Regions from separate parts of the Brachybacterium sp. NBEC-018 genome, predicted to be linked through region 1. Evidence: riboswitches for the same ligand, from Rfam matches in the RefSeq annotation. Region 1 holds a riboswitch; each other region holds the start of a gene.
The links. A riboswitch is a leader RNA that binds a small molecule or an ion and turns the genes downstream of it on or off. The one in region 1 is predicted to bind thiamine pyrophosphate.

Region 1 (7,406 bases):
CCGCGGTCGCGGCCCCCGCCGCTCTCGCCGCGCCGACCGTGCTCGCCGCCCCGCCCGTGCCCGCCTGACCGGGCCCGCCCGGCCGTCGGCCGGAAAGGAGAGGACAGCCCGGAGATCGAGCGACATGCTGGTGGCATGGACGAGATCGAGGTCGTCGTCGCCCACAGCGAGCGGGCGACGCTGCGCGTGGGGGACGTGTTCCTCAAGGTCGACACGGATCCCGCGCACGCCGCCGTCGAGATCCGCGGGATGCAGCTCGCGCCCGTGCCGACCCCGCCCGTGCTCTGGCACCGGCCGCCCGTGCTCGCGATCGCGCGCGTCCCGGGCTGTGCGCTCGGCGTGCTGGGTGAGCCCTCCCCGGCCACGGCCGGCGCCTGGCACGCTGCCGGGCGGGTGATCCGGCGGCTGCACGAGGCGCCGCTGCCGCCCGGCACGACGCGTCCGGTCGCGGAGCTGCGGGCGGCGCTGGACCGCGAGTGCGACTGGCTGCTGAAGACCGCCGTGGTCCCCGCTGAGATGGTGCACCGCAACCGGGCGATCGCCGAGCAGGCGCTGCGGCCCGTGGCGCCGGCGTTCATCCACGGGGACCTGCAGATCACGCACGTGTTCGTCGACGGGGACGAGGTCACCGGGATCATCGACTGGTCCGAGGCCGCCCCGGGCGATCCGATGATGGACCTCGCCGTGCTGACCCTCGGCCACGAGGAGCGCCTCGAGGACCTGCTCGCCGGCTACGACACCGACGGCCGGCAGCCCGCGGACCGCACCGCGATCCGGGCCTGGTGGTCGCTGCGGAGCCTGACGGCCGCGCGCTGGCTGCTCGAGCACGGCTTCGCCCCCGACGCCCCGGGCTGCGAGTTCGACGTGCTCCGCGCCCGGATGGACGATCCCGCCCCCTGAACGCGGTGCCCGGATCGCGGCCGCGAGGACGTGGCGCGACACACCGTGACGGCCCGAAGGGGAGCGCTCGCGGCGCACGGACCGTACCGTGGACGACCATGTCCACGCCTGTCACCGATCGCGCCGCCGATCTCGTGCCCGTGCCGCGCGCCCGCCATCACTGGATGGACCTCGTGCGCGGGACCGCGATCCTGCTCGTGGTCCTGCTGCACCTCGAGATCCTCCAGGGGATCTGGGACGGCGACACGCCGCGCGCGCTCGTGGTCATCGCCCAGGCGGCGACCCCGTTCCGCATGCCGATGCTGCTGTTCGTCTCCGGGATGCTGCTGCCCCGCTCGCTGAAGAAGCCGCCGGGCCGCTTCCTCGAGGGCAAGGCCCGCAACCTGCTGTGGCCGTGGCTCGTGTGGTCGGTCGTCCTCGGCGCCACCCAGCTGTTCGAGTCCTCCGCCGAGCCGCTGTGGTGGATCAACGGGATGTACACGTGGTTCCTCATGGCGCTGCTGAGCTACTACGTGGTGGGACTGGTGCTGAAGCGCGTCCCGCCGGGCTGGGTCGCGATCGCGAGCATCGTGGTCTGGACGGCCGCACCGCTGCTGGGCGTCTCCCCGGACCTGTACGGGCTGCGCCCGGACAAGTTCGTCTACTACGCGGTGTTCTTCTTCGCCGGCGCGGCGCTCGGCCGGACCCTGCTCGCGCGGAAGGTCCCGCTCGCGGTGGCCGTGCCCGGGATCGTCGTCGCGATGATCTGGGCGGTCCTCGCCGTGCGGGCGGACGGCGAGCCGCAGATCCCCGTGCTCGACCAGGTCGTCGTGATCATCGGGATCCTCGGTGCGATCGGGGTGGCGCAGCGCCTCCCGCGCATCCGCCCGGTGCGGGCCCTCGAGTGGATGGGCCGCAGCTCGATCGTCATGTACGTCGTGCACCTGCCCGTGCTCGAGATCCTCACCCGCTACCTGCCGCTGCCCGACGGTCTGCCCGGCGCGCTGATCCTCGGCACCGTCACCCTCGGCGCCTGCATCGGCGCGGTGCACCTGCGGCCGCGCACCCCGTGGCTGTACGTCTTCCCGGACCTGCGGCGCCGGAGCGCCGAGCGCGGCTGACGGGCGCCGCGGCGATCACCAGGGCAGCACCTCGGGGATCGGCGCACCGCCCCGCACGTGCTGGTCGACGAACGCGAGCACCGTCTCGTTCCAGGTGAGCGCGTTGGACGGCGTGAGCACCCAGTGGTTCTCGCTCGTGAGCTGCAGGAAGCGGTGCGGCATGTCCTCCGGGGCGCCGTCCCAGTGCGAGACCAGGTCCCACCACAGCCGCAGCGCCTCGCTGATCGGCACCCGGAAGTCGCGGCTGCCGTGCGTGAGAAGCATCGGCGTGGTGATCGCGGCGGCCGCCGCATGCGGGGAGTAGGCGCGGTACCACTCGGGATCCGCGTCCTCGTGGCCGTGCACGCGCATCTTCGAGGCGGCCGCGTCGGTGGTGCGGTGCTGCTGCGGCAGCGCCCACAGCCCCGCATGGCTCACGATCGCGTCGAAGCGGTCCGTGTGCCCGGCGATCCAGTTCGCCATGAACCCGCCGAAGCTCGCGCCGAGCATCGCCGTGCGCGTCTCGTCGAGCTCGGGCCGCTCGAGCACGAGGTCCAGCAGCGCCTCGCACTCGGCGAGCACGACGTCGGGCCGGCGCGGCCAGCCGCGGTTCAGCCCCGCGTCCCCGTACCCGGTGGACATCGCCGGATCCGGCATCAGCACCGCGTAGCCGCGGGCGGTGAACAGCCACGGGCACCAGCGCCAGCTCCACGCGTTGTAGGAGGAGTGCGGGCCGCCGTGCACCCACAGCAGCGCGGGCGCGGGATCCTCGGCGCTCGCACCCGCGGGCGTGCACAGCCAGCCGGGCACCTCGACGCCGTCCACCGTGGTGGTCACCTTCTCGAGGGTGCCGGGAATCGGGCCGACGGCGCCCGGCGTGGGCAGCTCCACGGCGCCCTCCGCGGTGATCCGCACCGGGCGGGCCGGCGTCGCCACGTCGCTGCGCAGGGCGAGCACGGAGCCGTCCTCCGCGGGGGAGAGGGAGGAGAACACGCCGCCCGCGGCGAGCGTGGAGACGGCGCCGGTCGCGGGGTCGACCGCGAGCACCGCACCGGAGGAGTGCAGGTCCCCGCTCACGAGCAGCGTGCCGCCGTCGGCCTGCCACACCACCTGCCCGGCGGTGAGGTCGCCGAGATCCGCCGCGACCACGCCGCCGCCCTCGAGGTCGTGGATCTCCAGGCGCCCGTAGCTCGTGTCCGTCGGGGTGGAGACGGTGGAGCGGGTGACGGCGAGGAGCCGGCCGTCCGGGGACAGCACGGGGGAGTCGTAGCCGTGCTCGTCCGTCGCCTCGAGCAGCGCCGTGCGCTCGAGGGTCGCCGCGTCGATGCGGACCAGGCCGGTGCGGGTCTCCCCGCGGGCGATCCGCTCGGTCCACTCGGTCACGACGGTGCGCCCGTCACGGGAGAGCGTCGCGGAGGCCGTGTGCAGGGGCAGCGTGCCGGCGTCCGGCGTGAGATCCCGCAGCTCGCCCTGCGCGGTGACGAGCAGGAGGTGGCGGGAGGAGTCGCCGCGCTCGTGGTCCCACTGCCGGATCGGCATGCCCGTGTGCCAGATCGTCGTGCGCTTCGCGTCCTTCCGCGCCGCGCGCGCCTCGGCGTCCTCCTCGATTCTCACCCCGGGCAGCACGCTCGTCGCGGCGAGGATCGTGCCGTCGCCGGCCACGTCGAGCAGCTCGAGCCCGCCCGGCGCGTGCGCGAGCACCTGCGCCTCCCCGGTGAGCGGCAGCCGCCAGATCGCCGTCGTCCCCTCGGGCGCGTCCCCCGCGGGATCGGGACGGGAGGAGGTGAACAGCAGCGAGCCGTCCGGCGCGAAGCGCGGCGAGGACTCGCCCTTCTCCGAGACCGTCAGTCGCCGGGCCGGGCCGCCGGCCGTGAGCTCCCAGAGGGAGGGGACCAGGCGGGAGAGGTGCTCGTCGGCCTCCTGCACCACCGCGACCGCCCGGCCGCCCGGGCCCGCGGCGATCGCGGAGACCCGCGGCACACGCAGGAACGCCTCCACGTCACGGAGGTCGAGGGACGGGGAGGCGGGGGCGTCAGCGGTCATCCCTGCACGCTATCGAGCCAGGCCACGGCCGGTGCACGATCACGGTTGCGATGCGGTCACGGACCTCCTCGACGGTGTCCGGCGGGTGCACGATGTGCCCATGGTCCGCCGACGCACCCTGCTCGCCGCGCTCGCCGGAGCGGCCGCCCTCAGCGGCTGCGACGGCCCGGCGACGCGCCCGGAGGACGAGGCCACCGCCGCGAGCTGCATCGACTGGATCTCCCTGGAGACGCCCGCGGACGCGGCGGCGGAGTCCGACGCCGTCGTGCGCGGCACGGTCGACGGACCGCCCGCGACGGGTCGCTACGAGCTGTACGACGTGCCGCTGTGGACCGTTCAGGTCGCCGAGTGGGTCTCCGGAGCCCCGGCGGACGGCGAGGGGTCGAGCATCGAGGTGCTCTCGTTGCCGTACGGCTGCGGGGAGAGCCGCGACGCCCTCACGGGCATCGAGGACGCCGGCGAGGTCTACCTGTTCGTCCGCGCCCGCGGAGACCGGTGGGAGACGGTCACCGGCTACCGCGGGATGGTCCCCGCCGCCGAGGACGGCTCGATGCCGGGGAGCTGGCCGGACGAGATCGGCTGAGGGCGGCGCGCCGGCAGGAGCGGGTCGGCCGACGGCGGTCGGCGCGCCCGGGCCCCGGCGCGAAGACGGCGGTGTCCCGTGGACACGTCGGCCTGGCGCGACCCGCACCCGGGATACTCGATCGCGGACACGGGGTGCGCCGCCGGCGCTGAGATCACACCCGTGGAACCTGATGCAGCTCGTACTGACGAAGGGATGTCCGCCATGCGCTCGCGCCTGCCCGCGACCGATGCACCCACCATCGACGAGGTCGACCACCCCGGCCCCGTCGGCCCGCCGGACCGTCTGCCGCCCACGGGGCGCGCCGCGCTCCGCGCCGGCGTGGTCGGGAACTTCATCGACAACGTCCACGTGTTCCTGCCGCTCACCGCGCTCACCCCCGCGCTCGCCACGGTCGCGGGGCCCGGGGTCGCGGCGGCGACCGGCGCGATCGTCGTCATCGCGATGATGCTCGGTCGGCCCGTCGGCGGGGTCGTCTTCGGCAGGATCTCCGACCGCCTGGGCCGCACCCGCACCACGCAGGTCGCGATCGCCGGCACCGCCGGGTGCGCGCTGCTGATCGCCGCGATGCCCACGCACGAGCTGCTGGGCGCGGGCACGATCGCGCTGATCCTCGGTCTGCGCTTCCTGGGCGGCATCTTCGTCGCCGGGGAGTACTCCGCCGCGATCCCGCTCGCCATGGAGTGGTCGCCGCCGCGCCGCCGTGGCCTCATGAGCGGCCTGATCCTCTCGATGGCGCCGTGGGCGCAGGGGGCGATCGCCTTCGCGACCGCCACGCTGCTGCTGGTGCTCGGGCCGGAGGAGTACGCCGTCTGGGGCTGGCGACTGCTGTTCGTCGTCGGCGCGCTGCTCTCGCTGGGGATGCTGCTGTACTACCGCTCGCACGTCGTCGACGCGCCGATCACCCGCCGCGCCACGACGGACGGGGATACGACGCCGGTGCGGGGCGGCGTCCGGCAGGTGCTCGCAGGCCGCTGGTCCGGCGCCTTCCGGCAGGCCTTCGTCATGATGACGGGGCTCTGGCTGCTCACGAACACGACGGTCCTGCTGCTCACCGCGCGGCTCGGGGAGGGCGGCGCCCTCGCCGCCACCGAGGTCGCGCTCGCCATGGGCATCGCCTCCGTCGCCCAGGCGCTCGCGATGGCGCTCGCCGGGCACCTCTCCACGGTGATCGGCCGGCGCCGGCTGCTCACGCTCTGGGGGATCGCCGCCCTGCTCCTCGGGCCGCCCCTGTGGTGGGCGGCCGTCGGCTCCGGGAGCCTCGCCCGGGCGGCGCTCTGCGCGGCGCTGCTGCAGGTGGTGACCGTCGCCGCCTACGGCCCGGTCTCCGCGTATCTGTCCGAGCGTTTCCCCACGGCCGTGCGCTCCACCGGGTACGGCTCCGCCTACAGCCTCTCCCTCGTGCTGCCGGCCCTGTACCCCTTCTACCTCCCGCTGCTCGCCGGGATCACCGGCCCTCGCGGCTCGGTGCTGCTGCTCATGGTGCTCGGGGCGGCGCTGCTGATCCTCGGCGCCCGGCTCGGCCCGCGCCTCACGCCCGCGGACCTCGACGGGGACCTCGACGCGGTCGCGCTCGCCGGGGAGCGGTGACGGCGCTCAGCGGCGGCGGGCGATGACCTGGTAGGTGTGCCAGTGCTTCCGCCCGGAGAAGGAACCGCCGTCCCACTCCTCCTCGCCGATCTCGATCACGTCGAGATCGCGGGTCATCGCCTCGACCTCGTCGCGACGCAGATACGTGCCCTCGGCGGATGCCCAGTCGTCGTGGTCGCCGAAGAGGTCGACAGCGATCACCCCGCCCGGCCGCAGGGAGCCGACGGCACGCGCCCAGAGGGCATCCCAATGCGATCGGGGCACGAACGGCAGAGCCGCGCAGGAGAGCACGAGGTCCGCGTCGGGCAGGTGCTTCAGCTCCTGGAGCCGCTGGATCAGGACCTGGATCGGCAGCGTCTGCGCGAGCGCGTCGAGCACGGGGCGCACGCTCGGGTCCCCGTCGATCGCCAGCACCTCGCACCCGTTCTCCGCGAGGAACCGGGACTCGATCCCGGCGCCGCAGCCGAGGTCGACAGCGAGCGGCCGCCGCGGCGCAGGCACCCGCTCGCGGAGCGCGGCCAGCGCCCGCCGGGCCAGCGGGCGTGGCGGGCGCCCTGCCTGCGCGGCGTTGTACGCGCTGAAGTCGCGGTCGGAGTCCCGAGGTGGAAGCGCCATGACGGCACCGTACGTCGGGTGCGCCTCCGGGATGATGGAGGGATGGAGATCCCGGTCCAGATCCGTCGCTGCGCCCCGGCCGACGTCGCGCTGCTCGAGGCCCGCGAGCCGGCGGGACAGGGCTTCGCCCGCCATGCGGCCGCGCGCCAGGAGCGAGGGGAGAGCACCTTCCTCATCGCCTGGAGCGGCGAGCTCCCCGTCGGTTCCTGCGAGGTGGACGAGGGGGAGCTCCCTCTGCTCAAGAACCTCAGCGTCGATGCTCCGACACGGGGCCGAGGCGTCGGCAGCCGGCTGATGGAGGCGGCCGAGGAGCTCGCGCGGCCCCGCGGACGGATCGCCTGCGCCGTGGGGCTGGACAACCCGCGCGCCCGACGGCTCTACGAGCGACGCGGCTACCGCGCGACCGGCCAGCTCGAGACCGTCTCCTACGAGTACGTGGACGACGGGGGCGTCAGGCGGACGGCCACCGAGACCTCGGAGACGCTCGTCAAGGACCTCGGGAACCCCTGAACCTGTGGGCGCTGAGCCCGGGCGACCGTGCGCGGGCACTCCGTTCGAGGGTCGCTTCCGAGCAGTCGGGACCGAGCGATCGGTCT
Region 2 (7,406 bases), 1.5 Mb from region 1:
GCTCCCCGTGCTGCGGAACACCATGATCGGGATCCGCGGCGTGGACCAGCGGCTCGTCGAGGCCGGCCGAGGGATGGGGATGACGGCGCTGTCCGTGCTGCTCCGCGTGGAGCTCCCGCTCGCCGTGCCCGTCATGCTCTCCGGCGTGCGCACCGCCCTCGTGCTGCTGGTCGGCACCGCCTCCCTCGCCGCCTTCGTGAACGGCGGCGGCCTGGGCCTGCTCATCACCACCGGCGTGAACCTCTACCTGTTCACGGTGCTCATCGCGGGCGCCCTGCTCATCGCCCTGCTCGCCCTGATCGTGGACTGGGTGGGCCGGGTCGTCGAGCACATCGCCCGGCCGAAGGGACTGTGACCATGCCCCGCATCTCCACCCCCGCGGCCCCCTCCGCGCCGCACCCCGGCGGCATCTCCCGCCGGCACCTCGGCGCCCTCGCGGGCCTCGCCCTGCTGCCCATCGCCGGCTGCGGCCTGCGCCCCGCGACCGCCTACACGCCGGACGTCGCCCCCGGCTCGATCACCCCCATCGAGGGCCTCCCCGCCGACGCCTCGCTCACGGTCACCGGCAAGAACTTCACCGAGCAGCTCATCCTCGGCAAGATCGGCGTGATCGCCGCCCGGGCCGCCGGGTTCCAGGTCGACGACCTCACCAACGTCCCCGGCTCCGTCCCCGTGCGCGAGCTCATGACCTCCGGCGACGCGGACATGACCTGGGAGTACACGGGCACCGCCTGGCTCACCTACATGGGCGAGACCGAGGGCATCCCGGACAAGCAGGCGCAGTGGGAGGCCGTGCGCGACGCCGACGTCGCCAACGGGCTCACCTGGCTGCCGCCCGCTCCGCTGAACAACACCTACGCCCTCGCCGTGCGCTCCGACGCCGTCGAGGAGCTGGGCGGGATCAGCTCCCTGAGCGAGATCGCTGACCTCCCCGTCGAGGACCGCACGATCTGCGTGGAGCCCGAGTTCAACTCCCGCGCCGACGGCCTGATCCCGCTGCTGGAGGACTACGGCATCCCCCGCGACGCCGCCGACGGCGTCCCCGAGGAGAACATCTCGATCTACGACACGGGCGCCGTCTACACCGCGACCGCCCGCGGCGCCTGCAACTTCGGCGAGGTCTTCACGACCGACGGCCGCATCGAGAGCCTGGACCTCACGATCCTCGAGGACGACAAGGGCTACTTCCCCGCCTACAACGTCGCCCCGGTGCTCAGCACCGCGACGCTCGAGAAGCACCCCGAGCTCGCGGACGTCTTCGACCAGATCTCCCCCGCCATCACGGACGACGCCCTGCGGGCGCTGAACCTGCGGGTCGACGAGGGCGGCGAGCTCCCGGCGGACGTCGCCTTCGACTTCATGGTCGAGCAGGGGTTCGTCACGCGCCCCTGAGCGGCCCGCTCCGGCAGGTCACCGCCGCACGGTCCCCAGCAGCCATCGCGAGCCGAGCGCCGCGAGCCACGCCGCGCCGATCCCGATCACCGCGGCGAGTACGAGCTCGACGCCCCACAGCACAGGGCTCGGGATCCCGTAGAACATGACCGCCCACTGCGCGGGGAGGATCAGCAGGAAGCCCAGCACGAGCACGTACGTCACGGGGCTGCGTCCGCGCACGATCAGCCAGCCCAGCAGCCCCACGGCCGGGCCCAGGATCGAGAGGTCCAGCATCCGCGGGAAGGGCTGCGGCATGTCCAGGTCGCCCCGGAGGTACGGGATCACGAGGACCGTCCCGAGCAGGACGGGCACGACGACGACCAGCACGGCGAGCGCCGCCCGCCACAGGGCGGTGGGCGCGAGGGCGAGGCCGCCCGCGAGCACGAGCAGGCCGATCCCGAGCTGGCCGATGCCCTGGAGCCTCAGCAGCGGGTCGTCGAAGCCGACGAACCCGACCGGGGACCATTGCGCGAGCAGGTAGGAGCCGATCACGGTCGCGACGAGGGCCATGCCGTAGCGGGCTCCGTCCCGCCGTTCGCGACGGTCCGGGGCGGGCACGGGCGCGCCGAACTGCGGCCCGTGGAAGCCGGGCCGGGGCTCGGGGAGGCCGGGCTGGGGCTGGGTCATCGTCGCTCCTGGTGGTCCCGCGGTGGCAGGGGCCCACTGTAGGCGCCGCGGTCGCGGAGCACAGCCGATCGGGCAGGTTCGTCGGCCCGTCGGCCCGCAGGTCCGTCGCGATCAGACCGGCCCGTCGGCCCCGCCGACGGACGGCGCCGCCGGCCCTCCCGCTCCTGGGGTACGGTGCTCGCCGATCCCTCGGGTGCCCGTCGCAACGGGCTGAGATCGGACTGTCGCGGTCCGAGTACCGACCGAACCTGCCCGGGTCATGCCGGCGAAGGAAGAAGGAGAGCGACTGCATGTCCGCACGCCCTGAGAACTACCCCACCCACACCCTCGACCACCTCGAGGATCCCGAGCACGGCATCCGCGTGCCCGTCACCCGGATCTCCCAGGACCCCGCCCCGAGCGGCGCGGAGAACCCGCCCGTGACCGTCTACCGCACCGCGGGCCCCGGCTGCGAGCCGGAGGAGGGACTCGCCCCGCTGCGCGCGGACTGGATCCGCGGCCGCGGCGACGTCGAGGACTACACGGGCCGCGGTCGGAGCCTCGAGGACGACGGCCGCAGCGCCGTGCGCCGCGGGGAGGCGAGCGCGGAGTGGCGGGGTGCGCGGCGGGAGCCGCTGCGCGGCCTCGAGGGCCGACGGGTCACGCAGATGCACTACGCCCGCCGCGGGGAGATCACCGCGGAGATGCGGTACGTGGCGCTGCGCGAGGGCTGCGACGTGGAGCTCGTGCGCAGCGAGCTCGCGGCGGGCCGCGCGATCATCCCCGCGAACGTGAACCACCCGGAGGCGGAGCCGATGATCATCGGCCGCGCGTTCCTCGTGAAGGTCAACGCGAACATCGGCAACTCGGCGGTGACCTCGTCGATCGCGGAGGAGGTCGCGAAGCTCGAGTGGGCGACCCGCTGGGGTGCGGACACCGTCATGGACCTCTCCACCGGGGAGGACATCCACACCACCCGCGAGTGGATCCTGCGCAACTCCCCCGTGCCGATCGGCACGGTCCCCATCTACCAGGCGCTCGAGAAGGTGGGCGGGGATGCGAACGCCCTGACCTGGGAGATCTTCCGGGACACGGTGATCGAGCAGTGCGAGCAGGGCGTGGACTACATGACGATCCACGCGGGCGTGCTGCTGCGGCACGTGCCGCTCACGGCGGAGCGGGTCACGGGGATCGTCTCCCGCGGCGGCTCGATCCTCGCCGGCTGGTGCCTCGCCCACCACCGCGAGAACTTCCTCTACGAGCACTTCGACGAGCTGTGCGCGATCTTCGCCCGCTACGACGTCTCCTTCTCCCTCGGTGACGGGCTGCGTCCCGGCTCCCTCGCGGACGCGAACGACGCCGCCCAGTTCGCGGAGCTCGACACGCTCGCGGAGCTCACCGCCCGCGCCTGGGAGCACGACGTGCAGGTCATGGTCGAGGGGCCGGGGCACGTGCCGCTGCACCTCGTGCGGGAGAACGTGGAGCGCCAGCAGGAGCTGTGCCACGGCGCCCCGTTCTACACGCTGGGCCCGCTCGTCACGGACATCGCCCCCGCGTACGACCACATCACCTCCGCGATCGGCGCCACCGAGATCGCCCGCTACGGCACGGCGATGCTCTGCTACGTGACGCCCAAGGAGCACCTGGGCCTCCCCGACCGCGACGACGTGAAGACCGGCGTGATCACCTACAAGATCGCCGCCCACGCGGCGGACGTCGCCAAGGGCCACCCCGGCGCCCGCGACCGCGACGACGCGCTCTCGAAGGCCCGCTTCGAGTTCCGCTGGCGGGACCAGTTCGGTCTGTCCCTGGACCCGCAGCTCGCGGAGCAGTACCACGACGAGACGCTCCCCGCGGAGCCCGCGAAGACGGCGCACTTCTGCTCGATGTGCGGGCCGAAGTTCTGCTCGATGCGGATCTCGCAGGACATCCGCGACACCTACGGGGACATGCCCGCCCAGGAGCGGATCGCGCTCGCGGGCATGGAGGCGAAGTCCCGGGAGTTCCGCGAGCAGGGCGGCACGGTGTACCTGCCCTCCCCATCGGTGCCCGCTCGCCCGTAGGATCGAGGGGTCCCCACCGGTGCCAGCGTCGGCAGCGATGCCCTGAACCACCCCGCGCTGGAGCCCCTGTTGAGCACCTCGACCACCACCCTGCCGCCTGCGGCCCCCGCTCCCCTGCCCCCGGGCCGGCTGCGGCTGGTCATCCTCGCGATGGCGCTCGGCGCCTTCGCGATCGGCACCACCGAGTTCGCGTCGATGGGTCTGCTGCCGCAGATCGCGCGCTCGCTCGAGGTGAGCGTGCCGCAGGCGGGCATGCTCATCACGCTCTACGCGCTGGGCGTGGTGATCGGGGCGCCGCTCGTGACGATCGCCGCGGTGCGCGTGCCGCGGGCGAGGCTCCTGGTGGTGCTCATCGCGCTGATCGGCCTCGGGAACCTGGCCTCGGCGATCGCGCCGAGCTTCACGGTGCTCGCCCTCGCCCGCTTCGTGGCGGGGCTGCCGCACGGCGCGTTCTTCGGGGTCTCGGCGCTCGTCGCCTCGCGCCTGTCCCCGCCGGGGCGGCGCGCCCGCTCGGTGTCCCTCGTGATGCTGGGCCTGACGATCGCGACGATGCTCGGCGTGCCGGCGTCGACAGCGCTCGGGCAGTCGGTGGGCTGGCGCTCGGCGTACGTGATCGTCGTGGTGCTCGCAGCGGCGTCGACCCTCGCGATCTGGCGCCTGGTGCCGGAGCCGGAGGGCTCCACGGGCACCGGCTCGATCCGCGGTGAGCTGGGGGCGCTGCGCCGCGGCCAGGTGTGGTTCGGGCTCGGGATCGGTGCGATCGGGTTCGGCGGCATGTTCGCGGTGTACAGCTACGTGGGCGAGATCGTGCCGGGCGTGATGGGCCTCGGCGAGCGCGCCGTGCCGGTCGCGCTGTTCGTGTTCGGCGTGGGCATGACGGTGGGCAATGTGATCGCGGGCCGGCTCGCGGACCGCAGCATCTACGGGACGATCCTCATGGGCCTCGTGGGCATGGCGATCACGCTCGCGATCTTCGCGCTGGTCGCCCAGCACGCGATCGCCGGGATGGCGCTGCTGTTCGCGATCGCGGTGACCTCGCAGCTCATGGGCCCCTCGCTGCAGCTGTTCCTGCTCGACGCCTCCCCGGACGCCCCCTCGCTCGCGGCGGCCCTGCATCATTCCGCGCTGAACATCGGCAACTCGCTCGGGGCGGCGCTGGGCGCGGCGGTGCTCGCCGCCGGATGGGGCCTGCTCGCCCCGGCGTGGACCGGGGTGGTCCTCGCGGTGCTGGGCCTCGGGATCGCGGGCGCGTCGCTGCTGGTGCACCGCCGCGCCGTCGCGGCGACCGTGGTGGAGGACGCCCCGGTGCCCGCGGCCTGCTGAGTCAGCTCCGCGGGGGTCGCACCCAGGGCAGGGCAGGAGACCCCGCTCACCGCACAAGCGGTCGGTGCGCCGCAGCTCACCAGGCGCTGACCTGCACGTTCACCCCGACAACCCGTGACTCACACTTTTCACCGCCCCGGGAGGCCATTCCTGGGGCGGTACTGCTGTGCGCGCCCCTACGGTCACCGGGTCCCCTGGTTGAACGTCGGCGTTGCACGAACGGGCTCCTTCTTCCGACCACTCCTCGACGGAATCGAACCCCATGAGCACCGCCTCGCTGTCCCGCCGCGCCCTCGTGCGCGGCGCCCGCCTGGACCCTCCCCACCGCCGTCGTCGCCACGGCCGCCCCCGCCGTCGCGGCGAGCGCCGCCTGCCCCTCGACCGCCGCGATCGACGCGCTGTTCGCGGCCCGCACGCAGGAGGTCGCCGCGTACGACGGCTGCTCCGGCACCACCCGCCCCACCTTCACGATCTGGTACGACGGCCCCGGCGGCCTCAACGGGTACCTGCAGACCTCCACGATCAACGTGCGCAACCAGAACCCCTGCGCGATCGACACGACCGCCTACCCGCTCGCGTTCCGCCTCGACATCGCGAACCTCTCCGGCCCGGACCGGAACCCGAACGGCGCGACCACGCTCCAGCGCAGCCTCACGGCGACCAACAGCTACGGCTACCTCAGCCGGCTCAGCCAGCCGGGCGTGCGCACCGCTGGTGTGAAGACGGAGAGCACCTGGGAGGCCGCCGGGACGGAGACCGTCGCGGGCGCCTCCCGCACCGTCTACTCGACCCGCTGGAACGTGGTGCGCGCGAGCTCGGTGGACGCCGGGGAGGACATGGACCTGCAGATCTCCTGGCAGGACGGCCGCACCTCCTCCGGTCGCCTCACGAACGCGGTGCGGCTCGTGCCGCTGGGCATGGCCGCCCCGCAGTGGAGCGAGCTGACCGCCGCCTCGAGCGCCGAGTGCGCGAGCGCCTACGCGCACTACTCCTCGAGGGTGGCGCGGTGGTACGCGAACGGCGAGGGCTGCAGCCCCAACATCCGCTGGGAGGTCGCGACCGCCGTGACCACGACCCGGTTCTCGACGACCTCCGGCTACACGCGCACGCCGATCTCCTGCGGCGCCGGCATCTGGTCGAGCGTCGCGAAGGACTTCACCCCCACCCACGACGGGATCTACTGACCCGCGACCCGGCGCGGCTCCCCGTGCCAGGTCGCGAAGCGCCACAGCCGCTCGAGCGGGCCCTGGGCCGTGCGCGCCAGCCAGGCGCGGGCGACGAGCACCTGGAGTACGAGCAGGAGCGCGCAGCCACCCCAGATCGCGGCCATCCCGGCGTCGTCGAGCACGAGCGCGGCCTCGCCCCGCACGAGCTGCGGCGGCACGGAGAAGGCCAGGCCGGCCCCCACGACCACGAGGGTCGCGGAGACGTAGTTCGTGAGCGCCATCCGGCCGAGCGGCGCGAGGACCGCCGCGAGCAGGGGGCGCAGCGGGGTGTGCAGCAGGGCGGCGATCACGCCCACGAGGGCCATGCCGCTCGCGAGACCGGCCACGGCGCTGACCGTGTCGAAGCCCGCCGCGGCGGGACTGCGCAGCTGGAGGAGCACCGCCGGCACGGCGACCACGGCCGCGACGGCGGCGAGCACGAGACCGGGCCGGGCTGAGCGCTCGAACCGTCGCGGCAGGTCGATCGCGGCCGCGGCGAAGCCGAGCAGGAACATGCCGGGCACGAGCATCAGCCCGCCGTACGAGGCGCCGACGACGGTGAGCGCCGCTCCCCCGATCCCTGCGACCACGGTGCGCGCCCGCTCCGGGAGGAAGGTCAGCGGGAGGAGGAACAGGGTCCCGACGATCGCGTAGGGCAGCAGCGCCTCCCCCGCCTGCAGCAGCTGGTGCAGCGCGCCGAGCAGCACGAGCGCGACCAGGCGCCGCAGAAGCACCACGCGCGGCCGCACCGCGCGCCGGGAGGCGGAGGCCCACA
Region 3 (7,406 bases), 1.5 Mb from region 1:
GGTCTGGGCCTGCCGGACGAGTCCTACTACCGCGAGGAGTCCTACGCGGCGATCCGCGAGGCCTACGTCGCGCACCTCGCCGAGCTCGCGCGCCTCGCCGGCCTCCCCGGCCGCCCCGGCCTCCCGGAGGGCGACGCCGAGGCGCTCGCCGCGGCCGTCATGGATCTCGAGACGCGCCTCGCCGCGTGCCACGTCGACGTCGTCCGCGTGCGCGACCGCGAGAAGTCCGACAACCCGATGACCGCCGCGCAGCGCGCGGAGCTCGCCCCCGCCTTCCCGTGGGACGCCTTCGTCGAGGGGACCGGCGCCCCCGCGGGGACCTTCGACGTGGTCTCCGTGGGACAGCCCGAGTTCGTCTCCGCGGCCGCGGAGCTGCTCGCGGCCGAGGACCTCGCGGTGCTGCGCGCCTGGATGTCCGTGCACACCGTCTCCGCCTATGCCCCCTATCTCCCCGCGGCGCTCGTCGACGCGAACTTCGCCTTCTTCGGCACCGTGCTCTCCGGCGCGGAGGAGCTGCGCGAGCGCTGGAAGCGCGGCGTCGGCTTCGTCGAGGGCGCCGTCGGCTTCGAGGTGGGGCGCGAGTACGTCTCCCGCCACTTCCCGCCGGAGCACAAGGCGCACATGGAGCGTCTGGTCGCGGCGCTGCTCGAGGCGTACCGCGTCTCGATCGAGGGCCTGGACTGGATGACCGAGGAGACGCGCGCGAAGGCGCTCGAGAAGCTCTCCCTGTTCGTGCCGAAGATCGGCTACCCGGAGACCTGGCGGGACTACGAGGGCCTCGAGATCGTCGAGGGCGACCTCGTCGCGACCGTGCGCGCCTCGCGCCGCTTCGACGCGGAGTTCGAGTACGCGAAGGTGGGCGGCGAGGTCGACGAGACCGAGTGGCACATGACCCCGCAGACGGTCAACGCCTACTACAACCCCGGCCGCAACGAGATCGTCTTCCCCGCCGCGATCCTGCAGCCCCCGTTCTTCGACGCGGAGGCCGACGACGCCGTGAACTTCGGCGGGATCGGCGCCGTGATCGGCCACGAGATCGGCCACGGCTTCGACGACCAGGGCTCGAAGTTCGACGGCCACGGCAACCTCGTCACCTGGTGGACCGAGGAGGACCGCGCCGCCTTCGACGAGCGCACCGCGGCCCTCATCGAGCAGTACTCGGCGCTCTCGCCCCGGGACCTCGACGACGCCCACCACGTCAACGGCGCCCTCACGGTCGGCGAAAACATCGGCGACCTGGGCGGCCTCACGATCGCGGTGAAGGCCTACCTCGCGACCGCGGGCGAGGACTCCCCCGAGCTCGACGGTCTCACCGGCCTGCAGCGCGTGTTCTGGTCCTGGGCGACCGTGTGGCGGGGCCTGACCCGGCCGCAGGAGGCGATCCGCCGCCTCGCGATCGACCCCCATGCGCCGATGGAGTTCCGCTGCAACACGGTGGTGAGCCATCTCGACGCCTTCCACGAGGCGTTCGACGTGCGCGAGGGCGACGGCATGTACCGGGCGCCCGCCGAGCGCGTCCGCATCTGGTGAGCGCGCACGCGGGGCGGGCATGAGGCCCGAGGCGCCGTCGTACACCGACTCGACCCGGCCGTCGGCCGTGGGCTGGACCCGGATCGGCCTGACCGCCGCCTCGGGGGTGGTGCTCGTGCTGCTGTCGCTCGCCCGCGGCGGCGTCCCGGTCCCGCTGCTGGTCGCCGTCGCCGTGCTCTTCGCGCTGCTCGCCGTGTGGACGTGGTCGCACCATGCGACGCGCGTCCTGGTCGACGGTCGCGGCGTGACCGTGAGCCTCGGCGGGTTCTGGCCGCAGGCCACCTGGCCCGTCGAGGACTTCCGCACCGTGCAGCTGCGCGAGCTGGAGAGCTCGGTGGTGGGCGTCACCGTGGGCGGCTACGGCTGGCGGCGCGGCCGGGTCCTCACCCCGACGTCCGAGCAGCTCACCGCCGTCGGCTCGCGCCGCACCCACACGCTCCCGGACCCGCAGGCCACCTACCGGCTGCTCGTGACCCGGCCGGGCACCCAGGTCGAGATCATCGGCCGCGGCGGCACGCACTACCTCCTCTCCCCCGTGGACCCGCGGTCCACCGCGGAGGCGATCGACCAGGCGATCCGCGCGCGACGGTAGACTGGCGCGCGGTCATCCACTGACAGGGGAGCACCGCACGGTGCTGAGAGTGCGCGCATGCGCAGACCCTCGAACCTGAACCGGGTCATTCCGGCGGAGGGAGTCGGGATATCCGTCGCGGCGCCCCAGGCGCCGGACGCCCCTTTCCACGAGGAGAGGAGTCGGAATGACACGCATGAGGACGATCGACCTGCTGGTCAGCGTCGCGATCGGAGCGGCCTTCGGGGTCGCGTTCCTGGGATACGGGGCCCTGTACTCGCTGATCGGGCCGCTCACCGCGGCCTTCAAGCCCGCCGAGGGCATCCTCGCCGGCATCTGGTTCCTGCCCGCCGTGCTCGCCGCGCTCATCGTGCGCAAGCCCGGGGCTGCCCTGCTCGCGGAGCTCGTCGCCGCGACCCTCGAGATGATCCTCGGCGGCCAGTGGGGCTGGGGCACCGTCGTCTCGGGCCTGCTGCAGGGCGGCGGCGTCGAGATCGGCTTCCTGATCTTCGCCTACCGCCGCTTCACGCTGCCCGTCGCGATGCTCGGCGGCGTGATCGCGGCGGCGCTCGAATGGGTGTGGGAGCGCTTCTCCTACTACCCGGAGATGAGCTGGACCTTCGCCCTGCTCCTGCTCGCCTTCTTCCTGGTCTCCGGCGCGCTGCTGTGCGGCGCCCTCGGCTGGGCGGCCGTGCGGGCGCTCGGCGCGACGGGAGCGCTCGACGCGCTGCCCGCGGGCCGGGACCGGGACCGCGAGCGCCGCGCCGCCGCCACGACCGCCGCGTGAGGGCGGCTGCGTGACGGAGCTGCTCCTGGACGGGGTGCGCTGGCGCCCCACGGGCCGGGACGAGCTCGCTCTGGACGGCCTGCAGCTGCGCGTGCCCGCCGGGCAGAGGGTGCTGCTCACGGGGGTGAGCGGGAGCGGGAAGTCCACCGTGCTGCGCGCCCTGGCGGGCCTGCTCGACCCCGAGGCCGGGGACCTCGAGCAGGCCCCCGCCGGGCCCTCCCGCCCCGGGGAGCGGGGGCTGCTGCTGCAGAACCCCGCGCATGCGGTGGTGGGCGCGACCGTCGCGCGCGACGCGGCGATCGGCCCGGAGAACGCGGCCCTCCCCCGCCCCGAGATCCACGAGCGGGTGCGGCGCGCCCTGGAGGCCGCGGCGGTCGACGTCGACGGCTCCCGGGACCCGCTCGCCGTCTCCGGCGGGCAGCAGCAGCGGGTGGCCCTCGCGGGCGCCCTCGCCCTGCGCCCCGAGGCGATGCTGCTCGACGAGCCCACGAGCATGCTCGATGCCGAGGCGGCCGCGACGGTGCGCCGCGCCGTGCTCGCCGCCTCCGCCGGGCGGACCCTCGTCATCGCCGACCACCACGTGGAGCCGTGGCGGGAGCACCTCGACCGGATCGTCGTCCTGGGCCCCGGCGCGCAGGTACTCGCCGACGGCCCGCCCGAGGAGGTCCTCGACCGGCGGCCCGAGCTGCAGGAGCCGGAGCCCGCCGCGGGACCGTCCCCGGAGCCGGAGCTGCGGATCGAGCCGGGGCTGCTCACCGTCGTCACCGGGGCGAGCGGCGCGGGGAAGACGACCCTGCTGCGCTCCCTCGCCGCGGAGCCCGGCCGGCGACCCGGCTCGCTGCTGCTCGTCCCCCAGGACCCCGCGCACTTCTTCCTCGCCTCGACCGTGCGCGGGGAGCTCGGCGACGCGGCGGATCCCGCGGCCGCGGCGGATGCGCAGTCGCTGCTGGACCGCGCCGGCCTCGCCCACCTCGCCGAGGCGAATCCGCACCGGCTCTCCGGCGGGGAGCAGCGGCGGCTCGCGATCATCGCCGCCCTCGCCGCTCGACCGGACGTGCTGCTGCTCGACGAGCCGACCGTGGGCCTGGACGGCGAGCGGCGGGCGGCGGTGCTCGCCCTGCTCGAGGAGGCCCGGGATCGTGGCACCGCCGTCGTCGCCGCCTCCCACGACCCGGTGCTCGTCGCCTCCGCAGGGTCCCGGCACCACCTGGGCGGCGACCCCTCCCCCGCCCGGACGGCCGCGAGCACGGCGGAGGGACCGGCGGCCACCGACCCCGGGGCGTCCGACGAGCCCGATCGGCGGATCCTGCCCGTCCCCCGCCCCGCAACCCGGCCCGCGGACGCGCTGAACCCGCTGACGCTCTGCCTGATCGGCATCCTCGCGGCGGTCGGCTCCTACGCCGTCTCCACCTGGCAGGGCGGGCTGCTCGCCCTGCTGCCCACCGTGCTGCTCGCCCCGCTCGTGCTCCGCTCCGTGCGCGGCGCGGCGTGGCGGCTCGCCCCGGTGCTGCTCTCCGCCGTGAGCCTCGCCTGGACGACGGCGCTGCTGGGCGAGGCGCCGGCCCTCAGCGGCGAGGCCTGGCTGCTGGGCCTCAAGGAGGCCTGCCGGATCACCGCCTTCGTCGCCCCCGGCGTCATCGCGCTCACGAGCCTGGACGTCACGGCCCTCGGCGACGCGCTCGGCGGGCGGCTGCGCTGGCCGGCGCGGCCCGTCGTCGCGGTCGTCGCGGCGCTCGTGCGGGCCGGGCACACGGGCCGGCAGTGGGAGATCATCACCTCGACCCGGGTGCTGCGCGGCCGCGGCGGCCGCCGCTCCCCGCGGATGCTCGCCGGCGCGACCCTCGCCCTGCTCGTGGACTCCCTGCGCGGCGCGGAGCAGCAGGCCCTCGCCCTCGACGCGCGCGGCTTCGCGACCGCGACCCGGCGCACCTGGGCGCTGCCCAGCCGCTTCACGCGGGCGGACCTCGTGGGCGGCGCGGTCGCGGCCCTGCTGCTGGTCTGGCCCGCCCTCGCGCAGCTGCTCTGGGCTAGCCTGCCCGGATGAACGACCAGACCGATCCTGCCGACGAGCAGGTCGTGGCCCTCGCCCAGCAGATCATGGACCTCGCCCGCGGCGGCGACCTCGCCCTGCTGCCCGTCATCGACCAGGGCGTCCCGGTGGACATGCAGGACGCCGCGGGCAACACCCCGATCATGCTCGCCGCCTACCACGGGCACGCGGAGCTCGTGCGGGGTCTCGCCGCGCGCGGGGCCGACGTGGACCTCGCGAACGACCGCCGGCAGACCCCGCTCGCGGGCGCCGCCTTCAAGGGCGACACGGCCGTGGTGCAGGCGCTGCTCGACGCGGGCGCCGATCCGGCGGCCGGGACGCCGAATGCCCGCGACACCGCCGCGTACTTCGGGCGTCAGGAGATCGTCGACCTGCTGGGGTGACGGAACACCATGGGCACGTGCTCGATCCCGGCCTCGAGGAACATCGGGCCCACGGTCTCGTAGCCCATGCCCTGGTACCACTTCTCGAGGTAGGCCTGGGCGTCGATGTGCACCTCGGCCTCCGGGGCGAGGCGCTCGGTGAGGTCGAGGGCGGCGCGCATGATCCGGCCGCCGAACCCGTCGCGGCGGTGCGCGGCGGCGACCGCGAGACGGCCGATCCGCAGGGTGCCGTCGGCCTCCGTGAGCACGCGGATGTGGGCGGCGGGCACGCCGCCCGCCTCGATCCACAGGATGGTCGTGCCGTCCTCGAGGTCCCGGCCGTCGAGGTCGGGATCGGTGGCCTTCTGCTCCATCGTGAAGACGTCCTGACGCAGCTTCGCCAGGAGGTACACGGTGGTGGGATCGATGTCGCGCAGGTGCGCGGAGTGCAGGTCGGACATGGTCCCACGGTACGACACCGGGGATGCCGATCCGGTCTCGGCGCGGGACGCCGCGACCCGGCGGGCGGGCGCGTCGTATCCTGCCGGGCGGCTCCGCGGAGCCCCTCCCTCCCCTCGCCCGAAGGACCACCATGACCTGGACGCCCACCGCTGACGACGACCGCCGCTTCCTCGACCTCGCGATCGCGCAGGCGCGGGAGAGCTGGGAGGAGGGCGGGGTGCCGATCGGCGCCGTCCTCGTCCACGAGGGCGAGGTGATCGGCGCGGGCCACAACCAGCGCGTGCAGCGCGGCTCCGCGATCCTGCACGGCGAGACCGATGCGATCGAGCGGGCCGGCCGGCGCAGCGCCTCGGTGTACCGCGGGAGTGTGCTCTACACGACGCTCTCTCCGTGCATCATGTGCGCGGGCACGGCCCTGCTGTACGAGATCCCGCGGATCGTGGTGGGCGAGAACCGGACCTTCGAGATGTCCGAGGCGCTGCTGCGCGAGCGGGGCGTCCAGGTCGACGTCCTCGACGACGCGGACTGCGTGGCCCTCATGGAGCGCATGATCGCCGAGCGCCCCGAGATCTGGAGCGAGGACATCGGTGTGGAGACCGCGGAGCTGGAGCGGTGAGCCCCGACTCCCCGCTCAGCGCCCCCGGCGCGGAGACGACCGTCACGGCCGACGGGGCGAGCGGCACTGTCGACCCCGACTACCCGCTCACCCCGGTCCCCGCCGCGGCCCGCCGCGGCCTGCTGTCCATCAGCGTGGTCCTCGTGGGCTTCACCGTCTTCGCCCCGACCCTCATGGCCGGCGCCTCCGTGGGAGCCGCCTTCCCCTTCACGGAGTTCCTCGCCGTGCTCGCCGTGGGCTCCCTCGTGCTGGGCAGCTATGTCGCGGCGATCGGCTTCCTCGGCGCCCGCACGGGGCTCACCACCGTCGTCATGTCCCGCTACGCCTTCGGGACCGTCGGCTCCAAGCTGGTCTCGCTGCTGCTGGGCGGCACCCAGGTGGGCTGGTACGGCGTGGCCGTCGGCTCGATCGGCCAGATGACGGCGCTCGCCCTGGGCTGGGAGAGCGCCTGGGCGCCGGCGCTCGTGATGATCGTGGTCTCCGCGCTCATGATGCTCACCGCGCTCTACGGCTACGAGGGCATGTTCTGGGTCTCGCTCGTCTCGACCCCGCTGATCCTGATCCTCGCCTTCTGGCTCACCGGGCGCGGGTTCGCGGAGGTCGGCGGGCTGGGCGGCATGCTCGCCCTGCGCCCCAGCACGGAGATGAGCTGGGCGCTCGCCGTGACCACGGTCGTCGGGACCTTCGCCTCCGCCGGCACGCAGGCCGCGAACTGGACCCGCTTCGCCCGCCGCGGCCGGCACGCCGTGATCGCGTGCGTGCTCGGCTTCGTCGTGGGCAACGGGCTCATGGTGTTCTTCGGCGCGGTCGCCGCGCTCGCCTTCGGGGAGGGCGACTTCACGACGCTCCTGGTGAGCATGGGGATGATCGGCTGGGGCCTGTTCTTCCTGTTCGGGAACCTCTGGAAGTCCAACGCCGACGCCGCCTACGCCTTCGGGGTGGCCGGGGCGGAGATCGCGAGCTCCCGCCGCAAGGGCCCGTTCGTCATCGGCGGCGTCGTCATCGGCACGGTGCTCGCGCTGACCGGC
Region 4 (7,406 bases), 1.3 Mb from region 1:
GCGACCTCGCCGAGGCCACCGGCATCAGCCGCACCCCCGCCCGCGAGGCCATGCTGCAGCTCGAGCGCTGGGGCCTCGTGCGCCTGCTCCCCAAGAAGGGCGCCCTGGTCACCACCGTCACGCCGCGGGAGCGCCGGGAGCTGATCGCCGTGCGCACCATGCTCGAGGCCTCCGCCGGCGCCGCCCTCCTCTCGAGGCCCGACGCCATCCCCGCCCTCGCCGAGGAGCTCGCGGAGCTGCTCTCCCAGCAGCGCGCCGCCGCGACCGCCCAGGACCCGCTCGCCTTCGCCGCCGCGGACCTCGACTTCCACCTCGCCCTCATCGCCGCCGCGGACAACAGCGTCGTCGCCGGGATCTGCGAGGACCTCGGCCCCCGCTTCGCCCGCCTCACCGCGGCCGTCCTCGACGAGCGCAGCGGCACCATGCCCGCCCTCCTCGCCGAGCACGAGGAGCTCGCCGCGCTCCTCACCGCGGGAGACCCGGCGGCCTTCGCCGAGCGCCTGCGCGCGCACGTCGAGGACGCCTACGAGCTCGACGGGGGCGCACGATGAGCCGCACCGCGATCCGCGCCCCCTGGAGGCTCGTGGTCCCCGCGACCTTCCTGCTCGCCTGGGGCGGCAACCACTTCACCCCGCTCCTGCACGTCTACGAGTCCGTGGGCCACTACGCCGCCTGGCAGGCGAACCTCCTGCTGGGCACCTACGTCGCCGGGCTCGCCCCCGGCCTGCTCGTCGCCGCCGCGCTCTCCGACCGTCACGGCCGCCGCCCCGTGATGCTCGTGGGCATGGCCGCGACCGTGCTCGGCAGCGCGCTGCTCGCCGCGAGCCCCCATGTCTTCGCGCTGCTGTGCCTGGGCCGGGTGCTCGCCGGTCTCGGGGTGGGCGCCGCCATGTCCGTCGGCACGGCCTGGATGAAGGAGCTCTCCTCGCCGCCGTACGAGATCGGCGCCCCGGCCGTCGCGGGCGCCCGCCGCCCCTCCCTCACCCTCACGCTCGGCTTCGCGCTCGGCGCCGGGGTGAGCGGGCTGCTCGCCCAGTTCGCCCCGCTCCCCGAGGTCCTCCCCTATCTCGTGCACGGCGGTCTCGCGCTGCTCGCGACCCCGCTGCTCCTGCTCGCCCCGGAGACCCGTCATGCCGACGCGCCCGCCGCCGGCCACTGGTGGCAGGACCTCCGCGTGCCCGCCGCCGGGCACCGCCGCTTCACCCGCGCCGTGGTCCCCGCGGCGCCGTGGATCTTCGGCGCGGCCGGCGTCGCCTACGCGGTCATCCCCGCGAGCGTGCAGCACCACCTCGGCGAGAGCGCGACGCTCTACGCGACGGCGCTGACGGTGCTCACCCTCGGCACCGGCGCCGTCGTGCAGTCCTTCGTGCCGCGGCTGGACCGCCTCACCGGCGGCCGCTCCCTGCCCGTGGGCCAGGCGGCCATGTGCGCGGGCCTGCTGCTCGCGGTGCTCGCGACGGCCATCGGCAGCCCGGTCCTCGGCATCCTCGTGGCGATGGTGCTCGGCGCCGCCTACGGCACGCTCGTCGTCGCCGGACTGCTGCAGGTGCAGAGCATCGCGACGGCAGAGGACCTCGCCGGGCTCACCGGCGTCTACTACGCCCTCGCCTACCTCGGGTTCCTGCTGCCGACGATCCTCGCCGCACTGCTGCCGCTGCTCGCCTACCCCGCCTCGCTCTCGATGCTCGTGGTGCTCTGCGCCCTCTGCCTGCTCCTCGTGCGGCGCGGCCTGCGCACCGCCTGAGGCGCTCCCCTCCGGGGGCGACGTCGGCCGCCCGGCCACGGACGCCGCCCCCGCGCGGGCGCCGATCACGTACGGTGGCCTGCAGTGACACGGGGTGCCCGAGGACCGGGCTGAGATGACACCCGTCGAACCTGATCTAGCTCGGACTAGCGAAGGGATGTCGCCATGACACTCGCGCACGCCTCTGCCCCCACCGACCCGGCGGTCCTCGCGGCCGCCCTCGAGGAGGTCCGCACGCGGGTCCCCCTCGTGCAGTGCCTGACCAACGTGGTCACCACGAACCTCGTCGCGAACGCACTGCTCGCCGTGGGCGGCTCCCCCGCCATGGTCGCGGTGCCCGAGGAGGCCGGCATCTTCGCGGGGATCGCCGACGGCGTCCTCGTGAACCTCGGCACCGCCGGCGCCGAGCAGCGGGAGGCGATGGTCGAGGCCGTCGCCGCCGCGCGCACCGCCGGCACCCCCTGGGTGCTGGACCCCGTCGCCGTCGGGACCCTGCCCGTGCGCACGGCCCTCGCCGCGCGGCTCGTGACCGAGCAGCCCGCGATCATCCGCGGCAACGCCTCCGAGATCCGCGCCCTCGCCGGGCTCTCCGCCGGCGGCCGCGGCGCGGACTCGATCGACTCCGCCGACGACTCCCACGAGGCCGCCACGTCCCTCGCCCGCAGCACCGGCGCCGTCGTCGCCGTCTCCGGTGCGGTGGACCTCGTGACCGACGGGGAGAGCGTGGTGCGCGTCGCCACCGGCAGCCCGCTGCTCACGAAGGTCACGGGCGCCGGCTGCGCGCTCGGCGGGATCACCGCGGCCTTCGCCGCCGTGGTCGAGGACCACCTCGTCGCCGCGGTCGCCGCGACGACCGTGCTGACCCTCGCCGCCGAGCGCTCCGCCCGCACCGCCGAGCACCCGGGCTCCTTCGCCGTCGGGCTCCTCGACGGGCTCCACGCGCTGACCGCCCAGGACGTCCGTGACCAGGCGAAGGTGCGATGACCACGATGAGCACCCCTCCTGAGATCGACCTCTCCCTCTACCTCGTCGTGGACCGCCCGCAGCTCGAGCGGGCCGGCCACGACCCCGTCACCGCCGTGCGGGACGCCGTCGCCGGCGGTGTCACGGCCGTCCAGGTGCGTGACAAGCAGCTCCCCACCCGGGACACGCTCGCCTTCTGCGCGGCCCTCGCGGAGACCCTGCCCCCGTCGGTCGCGATCATCGTCGACGACCGCGTCGACGTGGTCCTCGCCGCCCGCGCGAACGGGGTGCGGCTCGCCGGGGTGCACGTCGGCCAGTCCGACCTCCCCGCGCACCTCGTGCGCCGGCTCCTCGGGCCGGACGCCGTCATCGGGGTCTCCGCGCAGACCGCCGCCATGGCCCGCGAGGCCGAGGCCGCCGGTGCGGACCACCTCGGCATCGGTGCCGTCCACGGCACCACCACCAAGGCGGACGCCCCCGCCGTGATCGGGGTCGAGGGCGTCGCCGCCGTCGCCGCCGCGACCGCTCTCCCCGCCGTCGCGATCGGCGGGATCAGCGCCGCGGACCTCCCCGACCTGCGCCGCGCGGGCCTCGACGGCGCGGCCGTCGTCTCCGCGATCTGCTCCTCCCCCTCCCCCTTCGACGCGGCGGCGGAGCTGCGCCGCGCCTGGGAGGGCGCCCGATGAGCCGTCCCGTCCCCCGCGTCCTCAGCATCGCCGGCACCGACCCCACCGGCGGCGCCGGCATCCAGGCGGACCTCAAGTCGATCGCCGCGAACGGCGGCTACGGCATGGCGGCGACGACCGTGCTGGTCGCCCAGAACACCCGCGGCGTGCGCGAGGTGCACGTGCCGCCGCCCGCCTTCCTCGACGCGCAGCTCCGGGCGGTGAGCGAGGACGTCACGATCGACGCCGTGAAGATCGGCATGCTCTTCGACGGCACGATCATCGACACGGTCACCGCCTGGCTGGGCGCGGTGCGCCCTCCGGTGGTGGTGCTCGACCCGGTCATGGTCGCCGCGAGCGGCGACCGCCTGCTCGACGACTCCGCCGAGCAGGCGCTGAGGGACATGCTCCGCCACGCGCACCTCGTGACCCCGAACCTCCCCGAGCTCGCCGTGCTCGCCGAGCAGCCCGAGGCGAGCACCTGGGAGCAGGCCCTCGCCCAGGCGCAGGCGCTCGCCGCCCGCCACGAGGTCCTCGTGCTCGCCAAGGGCGGGCACCTGAGCGGCCCGGATTCCCCCGACGCCCTCGTCGGCCCCGAGGGCGTGCTCGCCGCACTGCCCGGCGCGCGGATCGCGACGCGGAACACGCACGGCACCGGCTGCTCCCTCTCCTCCGCGATCGCGACCCTCCGCGGCCGCGGGGAGGACTGGGCCGGCGCCGTGCGCGGGGCGAAGGTCTGGCTCGCGGGCGCGATCGCCGCGGCGGACTCCCTCGAGGTGGGGCGGGGCAGCGGCCCGGTCTCCCACTTCGCGGCGCTGTGGGAGGCGGCCGGCACCCATGCCCCGGCCGCGGCGACGATCGCCGAGGAGTGGTGGGAGGCGGCCGCCGAGCTGCGCACGCAGATCGACGCGCTGCCCGTGGTGCGCGGCCTCGCCGACGGCACCCTCCCCCGCCCCGCGTTCCACCGCTACCTCGCCCAGGACGCGCTCTACCTCCAGGAGTACTCGCGGGCCCTCGCCGCCGCGTCGACCCTCGCACCCTCCGCCGAGGAGCAGGCCTTCTGGGCCGGGGCCGCCCAGGGCGCGATCGCCGCGGAGACCGAGCTGCACGCGGGACGCCTGGGCCCCGAGGAGCTCTTCGCGGCCCAACCCGATCCGACCACCCGCGCCTACGTGGACCACCTCCTGGCCCTCGCGGCGCGCGGCCGCTACGAGGAGCTCGCCGCCGCGCTGCTCCCCTGCTTCTGGATCTACGACGACGTGGGCGCCCGGCTCTCCCGGGCCGGGACGGCGGGGCATCCCTACGGGGACTGGCTGGCGACCTACGGGGATCCGGACTTCCATGCCGAGACGCTGCGCGCGATCGAGCTGGTCACGGCCTGCGCGGCACGGGCGAGCAGCGAGGTGCGCGCCGCGATGCGCACCGCCTTCCTGGTCTCGGTGCGGCACGAGCGGGACTTCTTCGCGGCGCCGCTCGGCGGGGGCCGGTGAGCGGATGCACGGGTCCGACCTCACCCCCGAGCCGACGCAGCTCCTCGGCGCCTGGGACCTGAGCCGGCGCATCGAGGACCGGGCCGCCGGCGAGCGGATGAGCGTGCGGGGCACGGCGCTGCTGGAGCGGTGCGGACCCGGCGAGGTGCGCTGGTCGGAGAGCGGCGAGCTGCGGCGCGGGGACGGCCGCCGCAGCCCCGTCTCCCGCACCCTGCGGATCCTGCGCGGGGACGACGGCTGGACGGTGCACCTGCCGGACGGATCGCCCTTCCACCGCTGGCAGGCGCGCTCGCCGCTCGTGCACCTGTGCGGGGCGGACGTCTACCGGGGTCGGCTCGACCTGCCGGGCGAGGACCGCTGGACCCTCACCTGGCAGGTGACGGGGCCGCACAAGGACCTGCTGCTCGTGAGCGAGCTCGAGCGGCGCGCGGCGTCGCGCGGCGCGGGGACGGGGAGCCCCCGCGCCGGCGAGGATCAGTCGCGGGCGCCGAAGAGCGGCTTGTAGGCGAGACCCGCGATCGCCGCGCCGATCAGCGGCGCGAGCACGAACAGCCACACCTGGCCGAGGGCGGCCGGGTTGAACAGGGCCACGCCGATCGAGCGCGCCGGGTTCACGGAGGTGTTGTCGATCGGGATCGAGACGAGGTGGATGATCGTCAGCGTGAGCCCGATCGCGAGCGGGGCCAGGCCCTGCGGGGCGCGCTCGTCCGTCGCGCCGAGGATCACGAACAGGAAGATCGCGGTGAGCACGATCTCCGCGAGCAGCGCCGAGACGAGCGAGTAGCCGTTCGGGGAGAGGTCCCCGTAGCCGTTGGTCGCGAAGGAGCCCGCGGCGGAGGTGTCGATCGCGAAGTCGCTCTGCCCGGAGGCGATCGCGAACAGCGCGGTCGCGGCGACCGCCGCCGCCACCACCTGGGTCGCGATGTAGGGCCCGACGAATCGGCCCTCGATGCGCCCGGCGAGGAAGGCGCCGAGGGTGACCGCGGGGTTGAAGTGGCCGCCGGAGATGTGGCCGACGGCGTAGGCGCCCGTGACCACGGTGAGCCCGAAGGCGAGGGCCACGCCGAGGAAGCCGATCCCCAGCTGGACCTGGTCCTCGCTGAGGACCTTCGCGGCGAACAGCGCGGAGCCCGCGCCGCCGAACACGAGCCAGAAGGTGCCGAGGGCCTCGGCGGCGAGTCGGGAGAGGAGGGTGGGGGTGCTCGGTGCGGACATGGGGGACCTCCAGGGCGGAGTCGTCGGGGAGAGGGGGTCGCAGGGCCGACGGGGTGCCGCCGGTGGGTGAGGGGCCCGCTTCGAACCTAGGGCGGCCCGGGGCGCAGGACAAGGGGGGCACCGCTTCGTGACCGTCCGTGACCTCACCGTTCATCCCCCCGATCCCGTCCGTCCCTCCCCCGGACTGTTCCCGCCGTGATGGGATGGCTCCCGGACGGGAGGCGGAGGGCACGGGCGGCGTCGCCCGTCGGACCGCCGTCCGGGGACAGGACGAGGAGGGGACCAGCCATGCTGCCGATGCTCGAGATCGACCGGGACCGCCCGCGGATCAGCGCCGTGACGGGCACCAACGGGAAGACCAGCGTCGCGAGCGCCACGGTGCAGCTGATGCGCGCCGCCGGGTGGGCGGCGGCCGGCGTGGACTCGCTCGGCGTCGCCCACGTCGACGGCACGCGCGCGCCCACCCGCTTCCGGAGGTCGCCCGACCACCTGCCCGGGATCATCGCGGAGGAGGCCCGCGGCGGGGCGGAGGCGGTGTCCCTCGAGGCGTTCGTCGGGATCCTCAAGGACGGCCTGCTGGATCGCGTCACGGTCGATGTCGCCGTGAGCACCGGGATCGAGAGCGATCACCTCGACACCCTCGGCTCGCTCGAGGCGTACCGCGCCGCGAAGCTGCGCCTGTTCACGGAGCACCTGCGCCCGGACGGTCTCGCCGTCGTCGCGACGGACAGCGCCCACGGGGACCTCGTCGCGGAGGCCGTCGCGCACCGCGGGGCGCAGCTGGTGACCGTCGGCTGCGGCGGTGACGTGGAGCTGCTCGACGCCGTCGAGGCGGAGGGCACGCTGCGGGGACGGCTGCGGATCGGGGACGGGACGTGGCAGGCCGTGCTGCCCACGGTGCACGCGGTCGCGGTGACGAACCTGCTGCTCGCGGCCACCGCCGTGATCGGCCTCGGCGGGGATCCGGGTGCGGTCGTGGAGGGCCTCGCCCGGGTGTCGCCGCCGCCGGGGCGTCTGGAGGTGATCGGCGAGCGCGAGGGCGTGCGCACGATGGTCGACACCGCGCACAACCCCGGCGCACTGCGGGCGGCCCTGCGCAGCGTGCGCGAGCGCACTGCTGGGCGGGTGCTGCTCGTGGTCGGCGCGGGCGGCGAGCGGGACCGCTCCAAGCGACCGGAGATGGGCGCGATCGCGGCGGAGCTCGCGGACCTCGTGGTGCTCACGGACGACAACCCGCGCCGCGAGCCGCCCGCGCGGATCCGCGCCGAGGTGCGCGCCGGCTGCCCGGAGTGCATCGAGGTGCCCTTCCGGGCCGATGCGATCCGGGCG

Region 2: it holds a riboswitch for thiamine pyrophosphate, as region 1 does, so the genes downstream of both, thiC (phosphomethylpyrimidine synthase ThiC) here and NLU66_RS07235 (MFS transporter) in region 1, are expected to answer to the same signal.
Region 3: it holds a riboswitch for thiamine pyrophosphate, as region 1 does, so the genes downstream of both, NLU66_RS14205 (ECF transporter S component) here and NLU66_RS07235 (MFS transporter) in region 1, are expected to answer to the same signal.
Region 4: it holds a riboswitch for thiamine pyrophosphate, as region 1 does, so the genes downstream of both, thiM (hydroxyethylthiazole kinase) here and NLU66_RS07235 (MFS transporter) in region 1, are expected to answer to the same signal.

What each region holds. Positions count from the first base shown of each region.
Region 1 is NZ_CP100650.1:1,617,486-1,624,891, forward strand. It holds gene NLU66_RS07210 (hypothetical protein) at 1-68, shown strand, start outside; gene NLU66_RS07215 (phosphotransferase family protein) at 136-900, shown strand; gene NLU66_RS07220 (acyltransferase family protein) at 999-2,000, shown strand; gene NLU66_RS07225 (prolyl oligopeptidase family serine peptidase) at 2,016-4,022, opposite strand; gene NLU66_RS07230 (hypothetical protein) at 4,123-4,605, shown strand; TPP riboswitch at 4,726-4,818, shown strand; gene NLU66_RS07235 (MFS transporter) at 4,810-6,195, shown strand; gene NLU66_RS07240 (class I SAM-dependent methyltransferase) at 6,202-6,810, opposite strand; gene NLU66_RS07245 (GNAT family N-acetyltransferase) at 6,853-7,320, shown strand.
Region 2 is NZ_CP100650.1:152,910-160,315, forward strand. It holds gene NLU66_RS00660 (ABC transporter permease) at 1-355, shown strand, start outside; gene NLU66_RS00665 (glycine betaine ABC transporter substrate-binding protein) at 358-1,392, shown strand; gene NLU66_RS00670 (hypothetical protein) at 1,411-2,061, opposite strand; TPP riboswitch at 2,241-2,354, shown strand; gene thiC (phosphomethylpyrimidine synthase ThiC) at 2,352-4,103, shown strand; gene NLU66_RS00680 (MFS transporter) at 4,173-5,426, shown strand; gene NLU66_RS00685 (hypothetical protein) at 5,954-6,610, shown strand; gene NLU66_RS00690 (DUF418 domain-containing protein) at 6,604-7,406, opposite strand, start outside.
Region 3 is NZ_CP100650.1:3,124,302-3,131,707, forward strand. It holds gene NLU66_RS14195 (M13 family metallopeptidase) at 1-1,530, shown strand, start outside; gene NLU66_RS14200 (hypothetical protein) at 1,550-2,122, shown strand; TPP riboswitch at 2,137-2,241, shown strand; gene NLU66_RS14205 (ECF transporter S component) at 2,298-2,888, shown strand; gene NLU66_RS14210 (ATP-binding cassette domain-containing protein) at 2,899-4,932, shown strand; gene NLU66_RS14215 (ankyrin repeat domain-containing protein) at 4,929-5,321, shown strand; gene NLU66_RS14220 (GNAT family N-acetyltransferase) at 5,294-5,761, opposite strand; gene NLU66_RS14225 (nucleoside deaminase) at 5,893-6,378, shown strand; gene codB (cytosine permease) at 6,375-7,406, shown strand, end outside.
Region 4 is NZ_CP100650.1:2,965,985-2,973,390, forward strand. It holds gene NLU66_RS13450 (GntR family transcriptional regulator) at 1-551, shown strand, start outside; gene NLU66_RS13455 (MFS transporter) at 548-1,744, shown strand; TPP riboswitch at 1,825-1,919, shown strand; gene thiM (hydroxyethylthiazole kinase) at 1,910-2,728, shown strand; gene thiE (thiamine phosphate synthase) at 2,734-3,393, shown strand; gene NLU66_RS13470 (bifunctional hydroxymethylpyrimidine kinase/phosphomethylpyrimidine kinase) at 3,390-4,862, shown strand; gene NLU66_RS13475 (DUF6314 family protein) at 4,867-5,367, shown strand; gene aqpZ (aquaporin Z) at 5,337-6,077, opposite strand; gene NLU66_RS13485 (Mur ligase family protein) at 6,366-7,406, shown strand, end outside.